DNA from 3 places in the Streptomyces sp. NPDC000880 genome. Region 3 is predicted to be linked to each of the others. Evidence: riboswitches for the same ligand, from Rfam matches in the RefSeq annotation. Region 3 holds a riboswitch; each other region holds the start of a gene.

The links. A riboswitch is a leader RNA that binds a small molecule or an ion and turns the genes downstream of it on or off. The one in region 3 is predicted to bind cyclic di-AMP.
Region 1: linked by a shared signal. The riboswitch ahead of ACWDO5_RS28170 (M23 family metallopeptidase) and the one ahead of ACWDO5_RS29090 (M23 family metallopeptidase) in region 3 are both predicted to bind cyclic di-AMP.
Region 2: linked by a shared signal. The riboswitch ahead of ACWDO5_RS08360 (transglycosylase family protein) and the one ahead of ACWDO5_RS29090 (M23 family metallopeptidase) in region 3 are both predicted to bind cyclic di-AMP.

What each region holds. Positions count from the first base shown of each region.
Region 1 is NZ_JBSFMS010000114.1:12,425-20,122, forward strand. It holds gene ACWDO5_RS28125 (PPOX class F420-dependent oxidoreductase) at 1-300, opposite strand, end outside; gene ACWDO5_RS28130 (carboxymuconolactone decarboxylase family protein) at 437-1,006, shown strand; gene ACWDO5_RS28135 (hypothetical protein) at 1,236-1,736, shown strand; gene ACWDO5_RS28140 (carbohydrate kinase family protein) at 1,634-2,464, shown strand; gene ACWDO5_RS28145 (hypothetical protein) at 2,499-2,690, opposite strand; gene ACWDO5_RS28150 (DinB family protein) at 2,921-3,640, shown strand; gene ACWDO5_RS28155 (SDR family NAD(P)-dependent oxidoreductase) at 3,577-4,008, opposite strand; gene ACWDO5_RS28160 (SDR family NAD(P)-dependent oxidoreductase) at 3,996-4,283, opposite strand; partial or broken gene ACWDO5_RS28165 (SGNH/GDSL hydrolase family protein) at 4,283-5,073, opposite strand; gene ACWDO5_RS28170 (M23 family metallopeptidase) at 5,267-6,211, opposite strand; cyclic di-AMP (ydaO/yuaA leader) riboswitch at 6,214-6,368, opposite strand; gene ACWDO5_RS28175 (alpha-galactosidase) at 7,267-7,698, opposite strand, start outside.
Region 2 is NZ_JBSFMS010000017.1:10,464-18,161, forward strand. It holds gene ACWDO5_RS08330 (glycosyltransferase family 2 protein) at 1-492, shown strand, start outside; gene ACWDO5_RS08335 (GtrA family protein) at 489-902, shown strand; gene ACWDO5_RS08340 (SurA N-terminal domain-containing protein) at 1,151-1,801, shown strand; gene ACWDO5_RS08345 (MazG family protein) at 1,824-2,864, shown strand; gene ACWDO5_RS08350 (cytochrome P450 family protein) at 2,861-4,096, shown strand; gene ACWDO5_RS08355 (transglycosylase family protein) at 4,209-5,096, shown strand; cyclic di-AMP (ydaO/yuaA leader) riboswitch at 5,384-5,589, shown strand; gene ACWDO5_RS08360 (transglycosylase family protein) at 5,593-6,273, shown strand; gene eno (phosphopyruvate hydratase) at 6,526-7,698, shown strand, end outside.
Region 3 is NZ_JBSFMS010000123.1:13,048-20,745, forward strand. It holds gene ACWDO5_RS29065 (MFS transporter) at 1-272, shown strand, start outside; gene lhgO (L-2-hydroxyglutarate oxidase) at 282-1,631, shown strand; gene trmB (tRNA (guanosine(46)-N7)-methyltransferase TrmB) at 1,748-2,539, shown strand; gene ACWDO5_RS29080 (PrsW family intramembrane metalloprotease) at 2,600-3,943, shown strand; gene ACWDO5_RS29085 (aldo/keto reductase) at 4,034-4,990, opposite strand; gene ACWDO5_RS29090 (M23 family metallopeptidase) at 5,100-6,164, opposite strand; cyclic di-AMP (ydaO/yuaA leader) riboswitch at 6,175-6,329, opposite strand; gene ACWDO5_RS29095 (PP2C family protein-serine/threonine phosphatase) at 6,594-7,698, opposite strand, start outside.

The sequences.
Region 1 (7,698 bases), on a different contig from region 3:
AGCGACCGGTGAGAGGTCGGCCGTACCCTCGACGACGGTCCAGGCCCAGCGGTCGGGGCTGGTGACGTGGTAGCAGGCGCGCGGGTCGCGGCGCAGGTTCCTGGTCTTGGCCCGGTCGTCAGTGATGGACACCCGGATGATCCGCTCATGCGGGTCGTACGCGTGGTTCACATTGGACAGCTGGGGCCTGCCGTCCCGTTTGATGGTGGCCAGCACCCCTCCGTCGTACTCGTCGACCAGCTCGAGGAGGGCGTCCTCCGCGTCCCGCTGCGCGTCCTGCTGTGCGTCGATGTCCGTCATGACCACAGCAACGCCTGTCCCCGTGCGGGTGTTCCTGAGATTCCCCCCGCGATGTCACATCCGGGACCGCGCTGTCCGTCGTATGCGTGAATACGGCGTCGACAAAGGGCGTCGACCACACCTCAGGAGGCTCGTCATGGCCCGTATCTCGCTCACCCCGCGCCGCTCGCTCCTCTTCCGCGCCACCCAGTGGTACTCCAAGCGCGTGTACGGAAAGGTCCTCGACCCCGCCCGGGCACTGGCCCACAACCCGCAGGTGCTGTGGACGGATTTCCGTTTCGAGCAGTCGGTGGCGAAGTGGAAGAGCCTCGACCCGGGCCTCAAGGCGCTGGCGGTGATGGCGTCGGCGGCCTCGATCGGGTGCAGCTGGTGCATGGACTTCGGCCACTGGGAGAGCCGGCAGCAGGGCATGGACGTGCGCAAGCTCCAGGATGTGCCGATGTGGCGCGACAGCGATGTCTACGCTCCGCTGGAGCGCGACGTCATGGAGTACGCGGAGGCGATGACGGCCAATCCGCCGCGGGTCGAGGACGAGCTGACGAAGCGGCTGCTCATGGCTCTCGGCGAGGCGGCGTTCGTCGAGCTGACCGCGATGGTGGCGGTGGAGAACCTGCGCTCGCGGATGAACTCCGCACTTGGGCTGACCAGCCAGGGCTTCAAGGACCACTGCGAGATTCCGGCCCGCCGGCGCTCCACGGCCGGCTGACCGCTACGGCCGTTCGGTCCACCCGGCGAGTTTATTGACGATCACGTTGGCAGGGGAGCTCGCCCCTCCGGATACTGACCGACGATTCAGTTACTGCGTCCGTCGTCGTGCCTGGAGGCAACATGTCCGAGCTCCCCATCGGGCTGGTCCGCTCACGACCGAGCGGCGCGGGCAGCAGTTCGGCAAGCCGTCTGGATGCTCGACGGACGGGGTATTCGCGCGAGTTCCCGTGGAGCAGTGGATACGGGACGCCAAGCTGGAGGAGATCGAGAAAGGCACCTCGGACATCATGCGGCTGATCATCTCGAGGAGCATGCGACATGGCGGCGACGACTCTGACGGGCGGCGAAGCCGATGCTGGAATGGACCGACGACGCGCTCGCCCGCGAGCTCGGCGTGGACCGCGCCGCGCTCACCGCCGCCGCTCGCTGAACGGCCGTGCGCGCACAGCCTCTTCCCCCATACTTGGCAACTGTGTCTCAGCAGCCGCAGTCTCAGTCCAAGTCTCAGTCTCAGTCTCAGTCTCAGTCTCAGTCTCAGTCTCAGTCTCAGCAGGCAGATCCTCTCCCCCACGATGTGCTGGTCGTCGGCGGCACCGGCGTGGACACGGTCGTCCGTGTCGACTCTCTGCCGGTCCCGCTCTCGGACTCCGTCGGGGTCGGCCCGATCCGCGAATCGCCGGGCCACACCGGCGGCAACGTGGCCCTGGGCTGCCGGGCCCTCGGGCTGAATGTCACCCTCCTCGACTACATAGGCGACGACTGGCCGGGCCACCAGGTCCGCGCACGGCTCGCCGAAGGCGGGGTGGCCTTCGAGCCGCTCCTCTCCCCGACCGGGACTCGTCGCGCGGTCAACCTCGTCGACCCCGCGGGCCGCCGCATGTCCTTCTACGACGCCCGCGATCCGGGGGAGTTGCGGATGCCGCGCGACTTCTACCTCCCACATCTGCGGCGGGCCCGCCACATCCATCTCTCGATCGTGAACTTCGCGCGGTTCCTCTACGACGACATCGAGGCGCTCGGCGTACCCGTCTCCACCGACCTGCACGACTGGGACGGACTGGCCGATCACCAACGGGAGTTCGCGCTCCGCTCGGACCTGGTCTTCCTGAGCGCGGCGGGCGCCGGCGAGCGGATCGCCTCGGTGATGCGGGAGATCCTGCGCGACGGACGGGCACAGACGGTGGTCGCGACGGCGGGCGCCGGCGGCTCGTACCTCCTCACCCGCGACGGCAGCAGCACCCCACGCCCGATCCCCGCGGCGGTCCCGCCCGCACCGGTGGTGGACTCCAACGGCGCGGGGGACGCGTACGTTTGCGGCTTTCTCTACGGGCGGTTGTCCGGCCGCGACCTGGAGGAGAGCGCCAGGCTGGGCGCACTGGCGGGCGCCCACGCCTGCACGGGCGAGGGCAGCACGGCGCTGATCGGCCCCGCCGGACTCGTGCCGTCTCAGGTCTGACGCACGGGACGCATTGGTTCGTACGGCGGGCTCCTCAGCCGTCGTACGGAACGGGAAAGCCGATCCCGTCCCTCGCCGACTCCTCCCACAGCCGGCGCGCCACCGCCGCGTCCTGCGCCCGCGCCGAGAACGCCGTCGGCTTCGGTGCGCCCTTGAAGGAGCCGAGGCCGGAGGGGCCGTAGTACTCACCGGCCCGAGCGTCCGGGTCCGCCGCCGCACGCAGCACCGGGAGCGCGCCGCCAATCAGCTCCGGCGATTGAACAGTCAGGGAGCCTTTTCCAACCTCAGCTTGAGCAGGTCACGTGGAGGGTGGGGACGGCCTGAACGAGTGCGGTGATGCGGGTGGTGCTGCACCGCTTCGTGGGCGAGAAAATCGGTGGCGCTCCGTGAGGTGAGCCGTTAACTTCCGCCTGAGCGCAGTGAGGTACGAGACGCGACGGCGAAGGGGAGCCAGGCATGGAGACTGAGGGCGCGCGGACCGACCGTTTGGGCTTGCTGCTCGACCAGTTCGACCAGGCCAGGGAGATGGCCCAGGTGCGGCTGACGGGGCTCGGTGACGAGGAGTGCCTGTGGGAGCCGGTGGCCGGTTGCTGGTCGATCCGGCGCCGGGGCGAGGCGGCGACGCCCCGGGCGTACGGGCCGGGCGAGTGGGTGCTCGACAAGGGCGCCCCGGACATCCCGGCGAACGAGTACGCCGAGATCTCCCGGCAGGCTGCCGGCGGCATGACGGTCGCCAAGATCGCCGATGACTGGAGCGTGAGCGTCGAGCGGGTCGAACAGATCCTCGCCCACACCGGTGCGCCGGAGCCCGACGAAGTGCCGGTCACCACCATCGCGTGGCGGCTGGGGCACCTGCACTCCTGCTTCGCGGGCCAATGGGAGTGGACCTTCGGTGAACGGCGGCAGGAGCCGAAGCTGCTGGTCGACTTCACCCCCTCCGCCGCCTTGGCACTCGAACGGTTCTGGGCGCTGATCGACCGCTGGCGCGACAGCGTCGCCGCCATCACCGACGAGCAGCTCGACACGGTCGGCTTCTCGCAGTACCCGTACGGCTCCGATCCCGACGACCCATTCATCGCCGTGCTGGCGGGGGCCAACCTCGAATTCATCCATCACATGGCCGAGATCGCGTTGCTCCGCGACCTGTGGCGGGCCCGCTTCACCACTCCCGGGTAGGCCCGGGCGCGCGGCGAGGGTGTTCCATGGCGTTTCCGATCCACACGCCAGTGAGCGGTTGGTGGAGCTGGACACGTCGATGCCGGACGGGTAGACAAGCACACGAGTTTCGACATGCCATAGGCGCGCCACGCGCCGTAGCGGCGCTCGCTCTGCAGATTTTCGAAGTCGAGGCGGGCGCTGCTCTGCGCCATGCTGGTGACGGTGACGACGCGGCTCCCCGGCTGGTCGAGGAGTCTGGGCAGCAGCAGCGCGGTGAGTGCGTAGTGCCCGAGGTGGTTGGTGCCGAACTGCGACTCGAAGCCCTGCGCCGTGGTGCGGCGGTGGGGTGGCGCGATCAGCCCGGCATTGTTGATCAGCAGATCCAGCCAGGGTCGGGGGTGAGCCGCACTGCTTCGCGTACGGAGTCCAGGTCGGCCAGATCCAGCGGCAGCAGCCCGGCCCGCGCGCCCGGCACCTCGGCGCGCAGCCGGTGCATCGCGGCCGCGCCGCGGTCGTGGTCGCGGGTGCCGAGCAGCACCCGCGCCCCGGCGCCGGCGAGGCCCGCGGCGACCGCGAAGCCGATGCCGCGGTTGGCACCGGTGACCAGGGCCGTACGGCCCGTCAGCCGGGGCAGGTCCCTCGCACCCCACCCCGCCGCCATCACAGGGGCAGCAGGTTCGGGCGCTTGGCCTCGACATGGTCGCCGGAGCTCTCGCCGCGCAGCCGTCGGCCGATCCACGGCACCAGGTGCTCACGCGCCCAGTGGATGTCGTCACGGCGCACGTCGAGCGGGCCGCGCCGCGGCTGGGGCGGCCACAGCTGGTCGGGGTCGGCGGGCACATCGATTCCGAGTACCTGGGCGGCGCGCAGCGCAACCCGGGTGTGTCCCTCGGGCGACAGATGCAACCGGTCGGCGTCCCAGGCGCGCCTGTCCTGAACGGACTTGAGCGACCAGAGGTCGAGGACGGGGCAGTCGTAGCGGTCGGCGATGGACCGTACATGCGCGGTGTACGTGGCGATCTTGCCGCGCAGATGGCGCAGCACCGGCACCCCGCGCGTGTCGAATCCGGTGGTGACCATGACCGTGCCGACCGCACTCGTGAGGTCGGCGACGGCGCGCTCGAAGCGCTCGGCCACGTCGTCGGGGTCGGTGCCCGGCCGGATGATGTCGTTGCCGCCGGCGCAGAACGTCACCAGATCCGGGGCGAGTTCCTTCGCCCTCGGCACCTGCTCCTCGACGATCTGGTCGAGGAGACGGCCGCGCACGGCGAGATTGGCGTACCTGAAGGTGTGCTCCGGGGTCCGGTCGTCGAGCAGGACCGCGAACCGGTCAGCCCATCGACGTACATCCCGTTCGGACCCGGGTCTCCCACGCCCTCGGTGAAGCTGTCACCGATCGCCGCGTACGACCCGAATGCGCCATTTTTCCCTGTTCTCGAATCGTCTGCCACGAGACCACATCTTTCCCTTACGGATGTGACCTACGCGACCGCAAGGAGGGGTTGACGAGGGGTGATCTTTGCCACCGGCCAAGTTTCGTCCAACCCGGAATACGCCGACTCCCCCCGCGCCGCCGGGTGGCGGTGCGAGGGGAGAGCGGTGTGCTGTCTGCGCCTCGGCTGGATCAGGCGGACCGGACGCGGATCAGATGGAGACGCCGTACTGGCGCAGGTAGGCCAGCGGGTCGATGTCCGAGCCGTAGCTCGGGCCGGTACGGATCTCGAAGTGCAGGTGCGGGCCGCTGGAGTTGCCGGTGGAGCCGGAGAGGCCGAGCTGCTGGCCGCCGCTCACGCTCTGGCCGGCGGAGACGGAGAGCGAGGAGAGGTGGGCGTACTGCGAGTAGTTGCCGTCGCTGTGCTGGATCACAACCTCGTTGCCGTACGCACCGGCCCAGCCGGCGGAGACGACGGTGCCCGCGCCGACGGCCTTGACGGTGGTACCGGAGGATGCCGCGAAGTCGACGCCGGTGTGGTAGCCGCTGGACCACATGGCGCCGGTCATGCGGTAGGGGGTGGTGACGGTCGCGCCGTCGACGGGGGCTGTGAAGCCGGAGCCGCTGGTCTGCGGGGCGCTCGCGGAGTCACCGGAGGACTGCGCGGAGGGGTCCGAGCCGGAGTCGGAGGAGGCCTTGGCCTTCGACGCGGCCTTCGGTGCGGCCTTGGACTCGGCCCCGGCCTGGCTCTCCTCGCGGGGCTGCGCCTTCTCCGGAGCCTTCGCCTTCGACGTCGCACCGAGGGTCAGCTTGAGGCCCGGGCGGATCAGCGACGGGTTGTCGCCGATCTGCTCACGGTTGTCCTCGTACAGCTTCTTCCAGCCGCCGGACACATCGTGCTCCTTGGCGATCTTGGCCAGGTAGTCGCCGGCGACGACGGAGTACGTGGTGGGGGCGGCGGCCGGCTTGGCGGCCGCCGGGGTCGCGGCGGCGGTCACTGCCGCAGCCGCCACGGCGGGAGCGGTCTTGCCCGCCGCGTGGGCGCCGGTGGCGCCCATCAGTGGAAGCACGATGACGGCGCCACCCGTGCCGGCGGCGACGAAGCCGCGCGTGATCGGGCTGGTCCTTGGACGGCGGTGCTTACCCTTTGCGGGCATGGCGCATTCCTCTCCGGCGCCTACGAGGTGAGCTGTCGGGTTCGGGCTGGAGATGCCCGGCCGCGCGGTGCGCGACTTAACCCCGAGCCGTCCGGAACTCCGGAATGGCGTACTACCTGGGTCCCCCGCTCCTGCCACGCGTTGGTGGGTTTCGAATTCCGGTCGGCGGCAGGATTAGGCGGTCCGTCCGGATTGACGGGAACGTAAGCGAGACGGACGGGCGGGTACAAGCCATCACTTTCCCGGGTCAATGATCCATGCGATATCGCCACAGAATTCCGGTTACGCTCCGTGAATAATGGATCCCAACGGGATCCCAACTGTCCTTCCGTCAAAGGAATTCGACTCCGCCGCACCACCACGGAACGTCACGGATATGATCCTGCTCACGGGTCGGGTCCCATCTCCCTTACATACGGGGCACGTTATGCCGAACCGGCCAATTCGGACAGAAGTGTCATTTAATGATGATCAGCCGATCGAGCCCACTTACCCCGAATTCCTGTCAACACCACAGGAATTCCACCGTGACCCACCGCCTTTGCTCGACGACTGCCTCTCGGCCTCAACCGCAAAACTGGACAAAATGGTGCCGCGTCCGCGACGGGCCGCTCTTCCGGAACGAGGGGGTGGAGCCGACCGCGGAGGCATCCGGGGCGACGTGGCGAAGGCCGCCGCGATCGCGCCGGCGCAGGCCCCCGCGGCGCGCGGGATGGGTGCGGGATGAAGATCCTGAATACGGTGTCGCCGAAGGCGAATGCGGCCGGGGATTTCTCCGCGTACATCCCGATCATGGATGTCGACCTTCTCGATGTCACCCCTCGTAGAGCCCCCTGATCTCCTTTGGCCCATTCCGAATTGCCCGTCGTCCACTCGAAATTCGCGGCAGGCTTGAGCCGGAGGAGTCGCCGGAATCCGTTGCAGCGGGGTACGGGGGTATGCCGCGCCCCGACGAGCCGTCTGCGCCGTATCCGCTCGTTGCTCCTGAAGCCCTCGCCCGGCCATGGAAGTTCGCGTTCATGGCCGGGTCGATTCGGAGTCGATTCGGAGTCGGATCAGCGGCGACGCAGCCGGATCACGGTGGCGTCCATGTCGCCCTTGAGTCCGGTGTCCAGTCCGTGGTGCAGGAGTACGGCCCCCCGGTGTACGGCGCCGGTGTCCAGGCACTCGTAGGAGGCTGCCGGGTCGAAGCCGCGCAGCCTGAGCCTGGGCGGCTGCTCGCCGTAGTGCTGCGCCTGCAGCCAGGCGAGGACAACGCTCTCGTCGCCGCGTATGTACTGCACGGCGCTGAGCCCGCCCTCGGGCGCCCGCAGCCGGTGCAGCTCGCCGTGCTGCACCAGCGGCCTGATCTTCTTGTAGAGGTCCACCCAGCCGCGTGCCTCGGCGAGCTCCTCATCGGTCCACTCGGTGAGGTCGCCGCCGACGCCGAGAACACCGGCCATCGCGCTGACGAAGCGGAAACGGAGCGTGCTGACGCGGCCGTTGAG
Region 2 (7,698 bases), on a different contig from region 3:
GTGGACGCGATCCTCGAGCTCACCGAGTACAACCGCTTCTCCAAGGGCCTGTTCGCCTGGGTCGGTTTCCGCACCACGACCTTCGAGTACGAGAATGCGGTGCGCGAGCAGGGCCGCTCCAAGTGGAGCTTCGGCAAACTGCTCAACTATGGCCTCGACGGCCTGCTCTCCTTCAATAACAAGCCGCTGCGGGCCGCCGTCTATCTAGGGCTGCTGCTTGTCACGCTCGCCATGGCGTATGCCGCCTGGATTGTCGGTGTCGCCCTTGTGAACGGCGTGGACACCCCGGGGTATGTCACCCTTCTGGTGGTGGTCACGGCACTCGCCGGCGTGCAGATGCTGATGCTGGGTGTGGTCGGCGAGTACGTCGGCCGCATCTACTACGAGGTGAAGCGGCGACCGCACTTCCTGGTGAAGGCCACCAACGCCGGCCCTCCGCACCAGCAGGAAGGGGAGCGGCACAAACGCGACGGGGAGCTCGTAAGACGATGACGGTCCGGGTCCAGCTGGTCAGGTTCGCCCTGGTGGGGGTGGTGAACACCGGGACGTACTACGGCCTGTATCTGGCCCTGCTCACCTGGCTGCCCTATGTGGCGGCACATGTCGTCGCCTTCGCGCTCAGCATGGTCGGGTCCTTCTTCCTCACCTCGTACTTCACGTACCGGACCCGCCCCACCTGGCGGAAGTTCCTGCTCTTCCCGCTCACCAACGCGGCGAACTTCGTCGTCACCACGAGCGGCGTCTACTTGCTGGTGGACGTAATGCACTTCGGCAGTCGCTACGCCCCCCTGATCGCGGCGGCGGTGGCGGTACCGATCACCTTTGTGGTCTCCCGGACGATCATGCTGCGCCCGGAGCCGGCTCGCCCAGCGGCGCACGTTGAATGCGATGTGGCGGGATAACGGTGCCACCCGCTGTCCGCGCTGAAGATCGCGGCGCGGTACGTGGGCGCGGCGGCGACGGTGGCGGGCGCGGCGCTCGGCGGCGTGGGTGCGGGCCGGGCGGCGAAGGCCGGGGCTGCCGGGTGCATCGCAACTTCCGGCGAATCGTCGGCCGAATCAGTGGCCCAGGCCACGGAGACTGCCTAACATCGATCACCGCAGGGTCTTGTGCATCGTCGCACAATCACGCCGCACGCCGGGAGGCTCCTTTGCACCGCCGCCGTCGCACCGCGCTCACCGTCTCAGCCGCGCTGCTCGTCGCCGCGCCCCTCCTCGCCGCCTGCGGCAGTGAGGCTCACCCAGGGGCCGCCGCCGTCGTCGGTGGGGAGCGGATCGAGGTGGCGACCGTCCAGGCGAAGGTGAAGGACGTGCGCGCCGCCCAGCAGCGCTCCCCCCAGTCCGCCCAGCTCATCAAGGACAGCGGGCAGCTCAGCCGCGCCAAGCTGTACGACCTGATCGTCGAGCAGGTCGTACAGCGCGCCGCCGACGACGCCGGGGTCACGGTCAGCCGCAAGGAGATCCAGGACGGGCGGACCGCCCTCGTGCAGCAGTCCGGTGGCGAGGAGCAGCTCGCGGCCATGTATCTGCAGCAGCGCGGCGTCGCCCCCGACCAGCTGGACGATGTCGTACGCCGCGACGTCCTGGTCAGCAAGCTTGCCGCGACCCTCAGCGCGACCAACACCCCCGAGGGCCAGCAGAAGCTGAACCAGGCCTTCACCGCCGCCGCCCAGGCGCTGAACATCGACGTCAACCCGCGCTTCGGCGCCTGGGACGACAAGAAGCTGGAGCTGGGCGAGTACAAGGCTCCGTGGATCGCGCAGGTCAGCAAGGCGCCGGAGCCCGTCGGCGCGGGTGCGTAGCGGCGCGGGGTAGGTTCGAGGGGTGACCACAGAAGCACCAGTCGCCCCCGGCCGAATCGTTCTGCTCACCGCCAGCCACCGCGTCCCGCCCGGGCTGCTGTCCTGGCCCGCGTGGCAGACGCTGCACGCCGCCGACCGGGTGCTCTGCGCCGACGGGGACCACCCCCAGCTGCCGTATCTTCGCGAGGCCGGTGTCGGCGTGGAGATAACGGCGCTCACCGCGCAGGAGCTGGTCGACGCCTGCGCTGGGGGTACGCCCCCTGGCTTCGCCGGGGGGACCCCCACCCAGGCCGAAGGCTCTGGGGGAGGTCGCACCGTCGTGGTCCTCCCCTCCGGCGAGGGCGACACGGCCCTGACCGACGGGCTTGCCCGGCTCGCCGGGTCCGGGCGGGTGCAGATGCCGGACCTGGAGCTGCTCCCCGGCTCGTACGACCTGCCCGGCGCCCGTCTCCTCGACCTCGTCCAGGTCATGGACCGGATCCGCGCCGAGTGCCCCTGGTCGTCGACCCAGACCCACACGGACCTCGCCAAATACGGCATCGAGGAGGCGTACGAACTCGTCGAGGCGATCGAGGACGGCGACCGCGACGAGCTGCGAGAGGAGCTCGGGGACGTACTCCTGCAGGTCGTCTTCCACGCGCGCATCGCGCAGGAAGGCCGCGATGAGGACGGAGCCGAGCCGTTCTCCATCGACGACGTCGCAGGGACGATCGTCGAGAAGCTGATCCACCGCCACCCGCACGTCTTCGGCGACGAGCGCGCCGAGACGCCGGAGGACGTGAAGGAGCACTGGCTGCGCACGAAGGCGATCGAGAAGCAGCGCGACTCCGTGACGGACGGCGTCCCGCTGGGCCAGCCCGGGCTCGCCCTCGCCGCGAAGCTCGCGGGCCGGGTCCGTACGGCGGGCCTCGACGTCCCGCTCCCCGCCGGCCCGGGCACCGGTTACGAACTGCTCGCCCTCGCCGTCCGGGCCGAGGCTTCCGGCATCGACCCGGAGGCCGCCCTGCGCGCCGCGGCCCGCACCTACCGGGACGCGATCCGCGCCGCCGAGGGGCAGGAGTGAGCGCTCAGCCCGAGCTGTTCACCTGGGCGTTCGCCACCGACCCCTACCCCGCGTACGCCTGGCTCCGGGAAAACTCGCCGGTCCACCGGACCACCCTTCCCAGCGGGGTCGAGGCATGGCTGGTGACGCGGTACGCCGATGCCAAGCAGGCCCTCGCCGACCAGCGGCTCAGCAAGAATCCCGCGCATCACGACGAGCCCGCGCACGCCAAGGGGAGGACGGGGATCCCCGGCGAGCGCAAGGCCGAGCTGATGACCCATCTGCTGAACATCGACCCGCCGGACCACACCCGGCTGCGGCGGCTGGTGTCGAAGGCGTTCACGCCGCGCCGTGTCGCCGAATTCGCCCCGCGCGTACAGGAGTTGACGGACCGGCTCATTGATGGCTTCGCAGGCAAGGGGGAGGCGGACCTGATTCACGAGTTCGCGTTCCCGCTCCCCATCTACGCGATCTGCGACTTGCTCGGCGTCCCGCGCGAGGACCAGGACGACTTCCGCGACTGGGCGGGCATGATGATCCGGCACGGCGGCGGTCCGCGCGGCGGAGTCGCCCGCTCCGTGAAGAAGATGCGCGGCTATCTCGCGGAACTCATCCACCGCAAAAGACAAGACCCGGGCGACGACCTCATCTCCGGGCTCATCAGGGCATCCGACCACGGCGAGCACCTCACCGAGAACGAAGCCGCCGCCATGGCCTTCATCCTTCTCTTCGCGGGGTTCGAGACGACGGTGAATCTGATCGGCAACGGCGTGTACGCGCTGCTGCGCAACCCGGACCAGCGCCGGCGGCTCCAGGCCTCCCTCGCGGCCGGTGAGACCGAACTGCTGGCCGCCGGTGTCGAGGAACTCCTGCGCTACGACGGGCCCGTGGAGCTCGCCACCTGGCGGTTCGCCACCGAGGCGCTCGTCATCGGCGGGCAGCGGATCGCGGCGGGCGATCCCGTACTGGTCATACTCGCCGCCGCCGACCGGGACCCGGAGCGGTTCGCCGACCCGGACACCCTCGATCTGTCCCGGCGCGACAACCAGCATCTCGGGTACGGGCACGGCATCCACTACTGCCTCGGCGCGCCGCTGGCGCGTCTTGAGGGGCAGACCGCGCTCGCCACGCTGCTCAGGAGAATGCCGGACTTGCGGCTTGCGGGCGATCCAGCCGATTTGCGGTGGCGTGGGGGTCTCATTATGCGCGGATTGCGCACTCTGCCGGTTGAGTTCAACGCTCGACAGACCTGACGCATTGTCAAGTCTGTGACTTTCACGTGATCTCTGCTGCATCGACTTGTGACTCGCGTTCGAATGCCGCTACGTTCACCGTCGTCCCAGCAGTCACGTGAAAGGCAACCGCATGGGTTCCGCGAACGGGCGACACCGCCGACCTCGCCAGGCGCCGGCCATCGTTGTCGCGGCAGGGGTGACGGGATCGGCCATCGCCATCCCCCTTCTCGGCGCCGGTTCGGCCTCCGCCGCTGACGCCTCCATGTGGGACCGAGTGGCGGAGTGCGAGAGCGGCGGCATGTGGAGCGCCGACCTCGGCAACGGGTACTACGGCGGGCTGCAGTTCTCGCAGGAGGTCTGGCAGGACTTCGGCGGTACGGCGTACGCGCCCCGCGCCGACCTCGCCAGCCGCTCGCAGCAGATAGCGGTTGCCGAGAAGGTCCTCGACGCGCAGGGCCCCGCGGCGTGGCCCAGCTGTGCGCCACTCGCCGGGCTGACGAACGACGGCGCCGCGACCGGCGTCAACCCGGGCATCCTGCCGTTGCCCGAGCAGAGTGCCCCCGCCGAGCCGCTCATACCCGTGACGCCCTCGACCGAGCCCACCGCGGCGCCGTCTGCCGAGCCGTCCGCGGACCCGGCCGGGTCGGCCGAGCCCGCCGCGTCGGCGACCGCGGACGCGACGCTGGGCGCCGACAGCGGCAGCGGCAAGCACCGTGGCGAGCCCGCTCCGGAGAACACCGAGCCGGGCAATACAGACAATGTGCGTGAAGTGGGCCGCCATGCCTCGCGAGGTGACGGTTCGGCACGCGACAATGCGGGCAACCCGGATGGGGCGGTCGAAGCGGACGCCGCGCCCGGCGAGTACACCGTCCGGCCGGGCGACAGCCTGTGGGCCATCGCCGACGAGCAGAAGCTCTCCGGCGGCTGGGCCGGGCTCTACGAGGCGAACCAGCAGACCGTCGGTGCCGACCCTGATCTCATCCTTCCCGGCCAGAGCCTCGATCTAGGCCTGAAGTAGGGGTAATCCGCGGGCGGTTCGCGGGCAAGTTCGCAGGGTTATGTCCGAATCTGTGCAAGTGAGACAAGGGTCTCTTTGTCCCAACTGCCGTGACATGCCCGGCGGAACCACTCATTCCGCCCGCCACCTGCGGAAACGAGAGTTATCGGAGTGGCGAGATGGGCGATTTCTCCCCGTTTCTCACCTTTGAACATCGGGGAGAGCTGTGTCTACGGTCTGAACCGCTCGCCACCGCGGGCACCACTGACCATCACGCCGAATCCTGCCGACGGTCAGGGGAGTAGTCATCGCGCAGAGCGCCGAAGGCAGGAGCGGGGGACCCAAGGTAAGCGCCGGCCCCGGCCGTTGAGATCGACGGCTCCCACCGGCTTGGGGTGAAGCCGCGCGCAGGACGCGCGGCCGGGCAACTCGTCTTCTGGTTCCTGGCGGAACTGGGGATTCCCCATCGGCCCGAACCCGACAGCTCACCTCGTAGGCGTCGGTGAGGAGACGTTCCATGCTGTTCTCCAGCAAGGGCAAGCACCGTCGCCCGTCCGTTTTCAATCGGACTACTCGTTTCGCCGCGATCGCCGGCGTCACCGGTGCGGCCGTCGCCGCCCCGCTCATCGGCGCCACCTCGGCGTCCGCCGCGACCGCCTCCGAGTGGGACCAGGTCGCCCAGTGCGAGTCCGGCGGCAACTGGTCCATCAACACCGGCAACGGCTACTACGGCGGCCTGCAGTTCTCGTCCTCCACCTGGGCCGCGTACGGCGGCACGCAGTACGCCGCGAGCGCCGACCAGGCCTCCAAGTCCCAGCAGATAGCGGTCGCCGAGAAGGTCCTGGCCGGCCAGGGCAAGGGCGCGTGGCCGAACTGCGGCGTCAGCCTGTCGGGCGCCGCGTACGACGGCGGCTCCGCCGACTCCGGCACCACGCAGCCGGCGCAGCCGAAGCAGGAGCGCGCCGAGGTTCCCACCACCCGCTCCGAGCGCCCCGCCGCCCCTGCGAAGCCCGCCGCCAAGGCCAAGGGCTTCAAGAAGGGCGACGGCGAGTACAAGGTCAAGGCCGGCGACACCCTCGGCAAGATCGCCGAGACCGAGAAGGTCAAGGGCGGCTGGCAGAAGCTGTTCGACCTGAACAAGGACATCATCGACGACGCGGACGTCATCTACCCGGGCCAGCAGCTCCACCTGAGCTGACCCGGCTCCGCCCGAGCTGACCCCCCGGGCACCGGAGCACCCCGGTCCTGCGCGCTTTCCCCCGTACGCGCCGGGCGGGGGTGCTGCCTTGTCACTGCCTGTTCATGCCCTTTTCCGTCCCAGCGGGCGGGCATCGGCCGGCCGATGCCCCGGAGCCGGTTAGGCTCTTGCCGCAAGGCCGAGGCGACCCTGCACTGCTTGTGTCCCACCGCTTGCGTCACATTTAGCGTCACATCCCAGAAGGAGATGCTCGTGCCGTCCATCGACGTCGTCGTAGCCCGGGAAATCCTGGACTCCCGAGGCAACCCCACGGTCGAGGTCGAGGTTGGCCTCGACGACGGCAGCACGGGTCGTGCTGCTGTTCCGTCCGGCGCCTCCACCGGTGCGTTCGAGGCTCTTGAGCTCCGCGACGGTGACCAGAACCGCTACCAGGGCAAGGGCGTCGAGAAGGCCGTCCTCGCCGTCATCGAGCAGATCGGCCCGGAGCTCGTCGGGTACGACGCCACCGAGCAGCGCCTGATCGACCAGGCGATGTTCGACCTGGACGCCACCCCGGACAAGTCCTCGCTCGGCGCCAACGCCATCCTCGGCGTCTCCCTCGCCGTGGCGCACGCCGCCTCCGAGGCCTCCGACCTGCCGCTCTTCCGCTACCTGGGCGGCCCGAACGCGCACCTGCTGCCCGTTCCGATGATGAACATCCTGAACGGCGGCTCGCACGCCGACTCGAACGTGGACATTCAGGAGTTCATGATCGCTCCGATCGGCGCGGAGTCCTTCTCCGAGGCCCTGCGCTGGGGCACCGAGGTCTACCACACCCTCAAGAAGGTCCTGAAGCAGAAGGGTCTGTCCACCGGCCTGGGCGACGAGGGCGGCTTCGCGCCGAACCTCGACTCCAACCGCGCCGCGCTGGACCTGATCCTCGAGGCCATCAAGGAAGCCGGCTACGCCCCCGGCAAGGACATCGCGCTCGCGCTCGACGTCGCCGCGTCCGAGTTCTACAAGGACGGCGCCTACGAGTTCGAGGGCAAGTCCCGCTCGGCCGCCGAGATGACCGAGTACTACGAGGAGCTCGTCGCCGCGTACCCGCTGGTCTCCATCGAGGACCCGCTGTTCGAGGACGACTGGGCCGGCTGGAAGGTCCTCACCGACAAGCTGGGCACCAAGGTCCAGATCGTCGGCGACGACCTCTTCGTCACCAACCCGGAGCGCCTCGCCCGCGGCATCGAGGACGGCGCCGCGAACGCCCTGCTCGTCAAGGTCAACCAGATCGGTTCGCTGACCGAGACCCTGGACGCCGTCGAGCTCGCCCAGCGCAACGGGTTCAAGTGCATGATGTCGCACCGCTCCGGCGAGACCGAGGACGTCACCATCGCCGACCTGGCCGTCGCCACCAACTGCGGCCAGATCAAGACCGGCGCCCCGGCC
Region 3 (7,698 bases):
CCGAGCAGGCCCTGTCGCGGCCCACTGAGGAGTTCGTTCGCTCGCACGGGCTGCGGCTCGTGGTGTCGGCCGTCGCCGAACTGGAGTCGGGAAACCTGGACGCGGCGTGCGCGGCGGGCACGCGCGCGGTGGAGGTCGCGGGACGGATCTCCTCGGCACGGACCACGGAGTACGTACGGGATCTGCTGCACCGGCTGGAGCCGTACGGCGACGAGCCGCGGGTGGTGGAGCTGCGGGAGCGGGCCCGGCCGCTGCTGGTGACTCCGGCGTAGCACGGCCCGATGGCGCGCGACCCGGCTCACCTGGCTGGTTTAAGACCATTGTCGGTGGGCCAGTGCACTATCGGGGTGGGAGGTGACGCGGTGACGGCGTCCGGGCAGGACTTCGCCCATGGCTACGGGCACAGCCATGGGCATGGCTTCGACTGTGACGTGCTGGTGATCGGCGGCGGGATCGTCGGCCTGTCGACGGCGTATGCGCTCACGCGCGCGGCTCCCGGCACCCGGGTGACCGTTCTGGAGAAGGAGCCCGGGCCCGCGCGGCACCAGACCGGCCGGAACAGCGGAGTGATCCACAGCGGGATCTACTACCGGCCGGGGTCGCTCAAGGCGCGGTTCGCGGTGCGCGGGGCGGCCGAGATGGTCAAGTTCTGCGCGGAGTACGGCATCGAGCACAAGGTCACCGGGAAGCTGATCGTGGCCACCGGCCGGGAGGAGCTGCCGCGGCTGCACGCACTGGTCCAGCGCGGCCGGGAGAACGGCATTCCGGTGCGGGAGCTGGGCCCCGCCCAGATCATGGAGTACGAGCCGCAGGTGCGGGGCCTCGCGGCGATCCGGGTCGGCACCACGGGGGTGTGCGATTTCGGAGCGGTGGCGGCGCAGCTGGGGGCCGCGTCCGACGCGGACATCCGGTACGGCGAGGAGGCCGCCGAGATCGACCGCCGCAGTTGGGGCGTCGCCGTGCGTACGGCATCGGGGGCGGTGGTCAGGGCACGGGTGCTGGTCAATTGCGCGGGGCTGCACTGCGACCGGGTTGCGCTGCTGGCGGGCGACGAGCCGGGGATGCGGATCGTCCCCTTCCGGGGCGAGTACTACGAGCTGACGCGGCCCGAGCTGGTCCGGGGCCTGGTCTACCCCGTCCCGGACCCGGCCTTCCCGTTCCTCGGGGTCCACCTCACCCGCGGCATCGACGGCGGCGTCCACGTCGGGCCGAACGCGGTCCCGGCGCTTGCCCGCGAGGGCTACAGCTGGTCGGCGGTCCGCCCCCGGGACATGGCACAGACGCTGGCCTGGCCGGGCTCGTGGCGGGTCGCCCGCAGGCACTGGCGGTACGGAGTGGGGGAGCTGCACCGCTCGCTGTCGAGACGGGCGTTCGCGACGGCGGTGCAGAAGCTGCTCCCGGCGGTGACCGAGGACGATCTACGCCCCGTCCCTGCGGGGGTGCGGGCGCAGGCGGTGCTGCGGGACGGGACGCTGGCGGACGACTTCCTGATCCGCGAGGCCCCGCGCACGGTGCATGTGCTCAACGCGCCGTCCCCGGCGGCGACGGCGTCGCTGCCGATCGGCCGCGAGGTGGCGCGCAGGGCCCTGACCGCGCTGACGGGCGGCAACCTGGCTCGTGCGAGCCGCTAGCCCGGGCGGGCCATGCCGCTCGACGCCTGATTTCAAGTCCGTCCGGCGTTCACGGACAAAGCCGACTGCCGGGCGGACGGGCTCCACCCGCAGGCCCCCGTAGAATTGACGCCACTGTGTCTGAGCTCCGAAACCACACCCCCGACGGCCCCCCGGCCCCCATCCGCGCCAACCGCGAGCCCCGCTTCCCCGGCGGGCCCGTCGCCGATCCCGCCGGGTCGCACCATGAGCGGCGTATCCGCAGCTTCCAGCCGCGGCGGAGCCGCGTGACCGCCGGGCAGGGCGACGCGCTTCAGCGGCTGTGGCCCGTCTGGGGTCTCGACATCGACGGGCACCGCGTCCTCGACCTCGATGAGATGTTCGGCGGGCTGCCCGTCGTCCTGGAGATCGGGTTCGGGATGGGCGAGGCCACCGCGCAGATGGCCGCCGAGGACCCCGCCACCGGGATTCTGGCCGTCGACGTCCACACCCCCGGCCAGGGCAATCTCCTCGGTCTCGCGGAGCGGAACGGGCTGTCCAACATCCGGGTGGCCAACGGCGACGCGATCATCCTCCTGCGGGAGATGCTCCCGCCCCGCTCGCTCGACGGGCTGCGCGTCTTCTTCCCCGACCCCTGGCCCAAGAAGCGGCACCACAAGCGGCGGCTGATCCAGCCCGAGTTCCTCTCCCTCGCCGCCACCTGCATGAAGCCCGGCGCGATCCTGCACTGCGCGACCGACTGGGAGCCGTACGCCGAGCAGATGCTCGAGGTGATCTCCGCGTACCCGGACTTCGAGAACACCCAGGAGGACGGCGGCTACGCCCCGCGCCCCGCCTTCCGCCCGCTCACCCGGTTCGAAGGACAGGGCCTGGACAAGGGCCACAAGGTGCACGACCTGCTGTTCCGCCGCGCGTTGGGACCCGCGTAACCCTGAGTAGCACCCCGGACACCATCGCCAGTTGTCAGTGTCCCTCGTTAGGGTCAATGGGTGTCCGAGTCGCCCCCGCAGGACCCCGCACCGCATCCGGCGGTCCCGGCGTTCGAGGAGCAGCACCTCGCCGAGCTGCTCACCGCCGTACCGGAGCGTGCCCGCTGGCGCTACAAACCGCGCCGCGCCTCCCGGCTCTGGCACAGCAGAGCGGTACGGGCGGGGGCGCTGATCACCCTCCTCGCCCTCTCCGGCCTCGTCATCCTCGCGCTCGTACGCGAACAGACCGGCACCCACGGCTTCCTGGTCGGTCTCGGCCTCGCGACCCTTCCCGTCCCGCTCCTCACCGCGGCCTTCCGCTGGCTGGACCGGGTCGAGCCGGGCCCCTGGCGGAATCTGCTGTTCGCGTTCGCCTGGGGCGCGTTCGCCGCCGCCCTCGTCGCGATCATCGCGAACTCCTTCGCGACCCGCTGGATAGCCACCGCCACCGCCGACCCGGCGAGCGCGGACACGCTCGGCGCGACGGTGATAGCCCCGATCGTCGAGGAGAGCGCGAAGGCCACGGCGATCCTGCTGATCTTCATCTTCCGCAGACGGGACTTCACCGGGATCGTCGACGGCGTGGTCGTGGCCGGCTTCACCGCGACCGGCTTCGCCTTCACCGAGAACATCCTCTACCTGGGCACCGCCTTCGGCGAGGACCAGGAGATAGGCACATCGGGGTTCGCCTCGGTGACCGCGGCGACCTTCTTCGTACGCGTCGTCATGGCGCCGTTCGCGCACCCGCTCTTCACCGTGCTGACCGGCATCGGCTTCGGGATCGCCGCGCGCGCCGCCCAGCGCCAGCGCATCCGCCGGATCGTGCTGCCGCTGCTCGGCCTCGCCCTCGCCATGGGCATGCACGCCCTGTGGAACGGCTCGTCGTCGCTCTTCGGCCCGTGGGGCTTCTACGCCGTGTACGGAGCGTTCATGGTCCCCGCCTTCGGGCTGCTGACCTGGCTGACGATCTGGACCCGTCAGCGCGAACTGCGCACGATATCCGCCGAGCTGCCCGCGTACGCCGCGGCCGGCTGGCTGACCGCCGCCGAGCCGCCGGCGCTCTCCTCGATGCGGGCGCGCACGATGGCCCGCGAGGTCGCCCGCCGCGCGCACGGACCGGCCGCCGCGCACGCCGTGTCGGAGTACCAGCGGTTCGCGACGTCCCTGGCCTTTCTGCGCCACCGGGCCCACCGCGACGCGGCGGGCCCGGACTTCGCGGAGCGCGAGCAGGAGCTGCTGCACCACCTGTGGCAGCGCAAGGACGTCGCCGGTCCCGCGCTGACGTACGCGGCACGGGCGACGGGCCGGGTACGGACACCGCCGCCGCACCGCGACTACGGCGGCTACAACCCGTACCGCGGCTAGGCCCTGTCCGCCCGGACAGGGCCTAGCCTTCACCGGGCCTCCGACGGACCCGATGTCCTCAATGGCCCCCAGACCTCGTCCGGGGGAACCTCACGCGCTCGAAGTGGCCGACGCCGCGGTCAGCTCGGCCAGCTCGTCGGCCGTCAGCTCCAGCTCGGCGACCGCGGTCAGCGCGGGCAGCTGCTCGACCGTGCGGGCCGAGGCGATCGGCGCGACGACGGTCGGCTGCGCGGCCAGCCAGGCGAGCGCGACGGTCGCGACCTGCGCGCCACGTGCCTTGGCGACCTTGTCGAGCGCAGCGAGGACCGTCAGGCCCGGCCCGTTCTCCAGGTGCTCGCCGGCGCCCGCGGCCCGTGCGCTGTCCACCGTCACACCCGGCCGGTACTTACCAGTGAGGAAACCGGACGCGAGCGCGGAGTAAGGGACGGCAGCGAGCCCGGCACGGGCGACGGTGTCTTGTAGATCGCCCTCGTACGTATCGCGGGAGATGAGGTTGTACTCCGGCTGCAGGGCGACATAACGGGCAAGCCCCTCGCGCTCCGAGAAGTCCAAAGACGCCTGGAGCCGCTCTGCGCTGATGTTGGACGCGGCGATGGCACGGACCTTGCCGTCCTGCACCAGCTGGTCGAGGGCGGTGATGATCTCCTCGACGGGGACGCTCAGGTCGTCGTAGTGCGTGTAGTACAGGTCGATGTAGTCGGTACGCAGCCGCTTCAGGGATTCCTCAGCCGCGGCCTTGACAATGTTGGCGGACAGTCCCTGGTACTGGGGGTGCGCGCCGACCTTGCTCGCGACGACGACGTCGGAGCGGTTGCCGCGCGCGGCGAGCCAGTTGCCGATGACGGTCTCGGACTCGCCGCCCTCGTTGCCCGGTGCCCAGTAGGCGTACATGTCGGCAGTGTCGACGAAGTTGCCGCCGGCGGCGGTGTACGCGTCGAGCACGGCGAAGGACTGCGCCTGGTCGGCGGTCCAGCCGAAGACATTGCCCCCGAGGGCGAGCGGGGAAACAGCGATGTCGGACGAGCCGAGAGTTCGGAGAGTAGTCATGGTTTGATCAACGGCCGTGGTGGTACGCGCTATTCCGTTCTACGCGCTGTACCGGCAGCCCTGGCCTCGGGGGGTGTGCGCCAGGGCTGCCGGGGACTGTGGCGCACGATCAGATGCTGAGGCCCTTGCCGCGCAGCCACGCCATGGGGTCGAGCCCCGACCCACCCGGCGTGTGGACCTCCAGGTGCAGGTGCGGGCCCGTCACGTTGCCCGTCGCGCCGACGCGGCCGATCGTCTCGCCCGTCGTCACCTGCTGGCCCGCGCTCGCGGTCATCGAGGACAGATGGCAGTACCAGACCTCGGTACCGTCGGCGAGCTCGAGGACGATGCGGTAGCCGTAAGAGCCGGACCAGCCCGCCGACTTGACGGTGCCGCCGTGGACCGCCTTGGCCGGCGTGCCCGTCGGGGCGGCGAAGTCCAGGCCGGTGTGGTGGCCCGAGGACCACATGGAGCCGGACTCGCCGTACGTGGAGGTGATCGTGTACGAGGACGTGGGCAGGGCGAAGCTCTTCGCGAGCTTGGCCAGCCGTGCCGCCTCCGCCTTCGCCGCCGCCGCCTCCTCGGCCTTGCGCTTCTCGGCCTCGGCCTTGGCCTCCGCCGCGGTCTGCTGCTTCGCGGCCTCCGCCGCCGCCTTCTCGGCCGCGAGCTTCTCCGCGGCCGCCTTCGCCTCGGCGTCCGCCTCCGACTGCTGCTGCTCGGCCTGCTGGAGAATGCGGGCGCGCAGCGCCTCACCGGCGCCGGACGCGCTGTCCGTTCCGGCCCCGGTGCCGGGGTCCGCGGCGAGGGTCATCGCCGTGAGCGGGGCCGCGTTCACGTTCCCCGCGTCGGCGTCCGACGCGCCGTCGGACATCAGGGAGCCCACGCCCGGCAGGGACTGGGCATCAGGCAGGTTGTCCGCGATCGAATCGGGGAGGGATATGGAGACCGGCGGCTTGTCCTGCGCGGTGGCCATGCCGCCCGCGCCCACCGCGGCGATCACGCCGACGCCGAGCACCGTGGAGCTACGGGCGAGCCCGCCTCGCTGCTTCATGACACGGTGCCGGCCGCGCACCGGATGGACGGAATCCTCGGTGGGGTTCCATTCCTCCCATGCCCGCTCCGCCGGTTCGTCGCCGAAAAACTCAGTTTCCAGGGTTCCGAAGGGTGCTTCGGGGGCAGGCTTGTTGGACGCCACGGAGGCGTGCTCCTTCCTTCCTTCTCGCCTACCGGGTTAGCTGACGGGTTCGGAGCAGGAAGGTCTCCTACGGGCGCCTCGACCGCGGAAAGAGCGGCAAAGGTGCCCGATTCACCCCAATTGGTGGTTCCCCGGTTCCCTTGCGGGATTCGGCGCGTGCGCACGGTGCCGTCTCTTGCGACGACTGGGACGACCGCGCTGCGTTATCGAACGTTAATAGACTCCAGGGTCGTATTCCAAGCTGTTCCGACTGATCGTTAACGACTTCGGCGGGGACTTACCAGGACACAAGCGGCCGGAGTCGGGCGACTTGATCGGCACTCAGATCGGGGCCCCCACCTGACAGTGCATCAAATGTTATGCGGAGGGGTGCGCTTCGACTACGCACAGTGTCGGCCCTGCGTCGGCCCCGTGGCCGCGCGATGGCCATCACCTGCTCCGACGGTCAGAGCCTCCCAGAGCTCTGACCACCGGCACGATCCTGCGGCGGTCCGGCTGTCCCTCGGTGGGACGGCTGACCGCCAGCAGCGCCATGTCGTCCGTGGCTGCGCCGCCCGTATGCCGTCGTACGTCGTCGACGAGCGCGTCCAGCAGCTCCTCGGGCCCGGGAAAGAGCCGGCCCGCGAGCCGCTCGCCGAGGTCGTAGAAGACGCCGCCCGCGTCGCGCGCCTCGGACAGGCCGTCCGTATAGAGGAGCAGCGTGGCCCCGGGGGGGAGCGGATGCGCCTCCGACCGGTCCGGCCACGCGCCCAGTTCGCCCATTCCCAGGGGCAACGCGGGCCAGGTCGGCTCCAGGATGTCCAGGTCCCCGTCGGCGTACAGCACCAGCGGCTCCGGATGGCCCCGGTTCACCACCCGCACCACGGCGTCGCCGCGCGGGATCTCGGCGAGCACGGCGGTGGTGAACCCCTCGACGGCGTCCAGTTCGTCCCGCCGCGTGCCCTCGCGGGTCAGCGCCCGCTCAAGACGCGAGGCGACCCCTTCGAGCGAACTCTCCTGCTCGGCCGCCTCCCGGAAGGCCCCGAGGACCACGGCCACCGCTTCGACCGCCCCCAGCCCCTTGCCCCGTACGTCCCCAACCACCAGCCTGACCCCGAAGGGCGTGTCCTGTACGGCGAAGAGGTCGCCGCCGATAAAGGCGTCCGCCTGCGCCGCCTCGTACCGCGCGGCGATGCGCAGCCCGCCGATCCGCGCGGCGGGGGCGGGCAGCACGGCGCGCTGGGCGGCCTCGGCGATCACCCGGGCGGAGGCGAGGCGCTCACGGCCGATCCGTACGAGGCGGTTGATGAGCAGCGCGAGCCCGGCGACGGTGAGCACGGTGAACAGCTCGGTGAACGACGTGACCTCGGACACGGTCTCGTTGTAGTAGCGCAGACCGAGCACCGCCAGGCTCGCCGCGATGCCGGTCAGCAGAGTGGGGATCCAGGAAAAGAAGGGCGCGGCGATCAGCGGGGCGGCCGCGAAGAACGGCACGGCCGTGAATCTGGGCGGGGTGAAATAGTCGAAGACAAGACCGCCGATGATCATCAGCGTG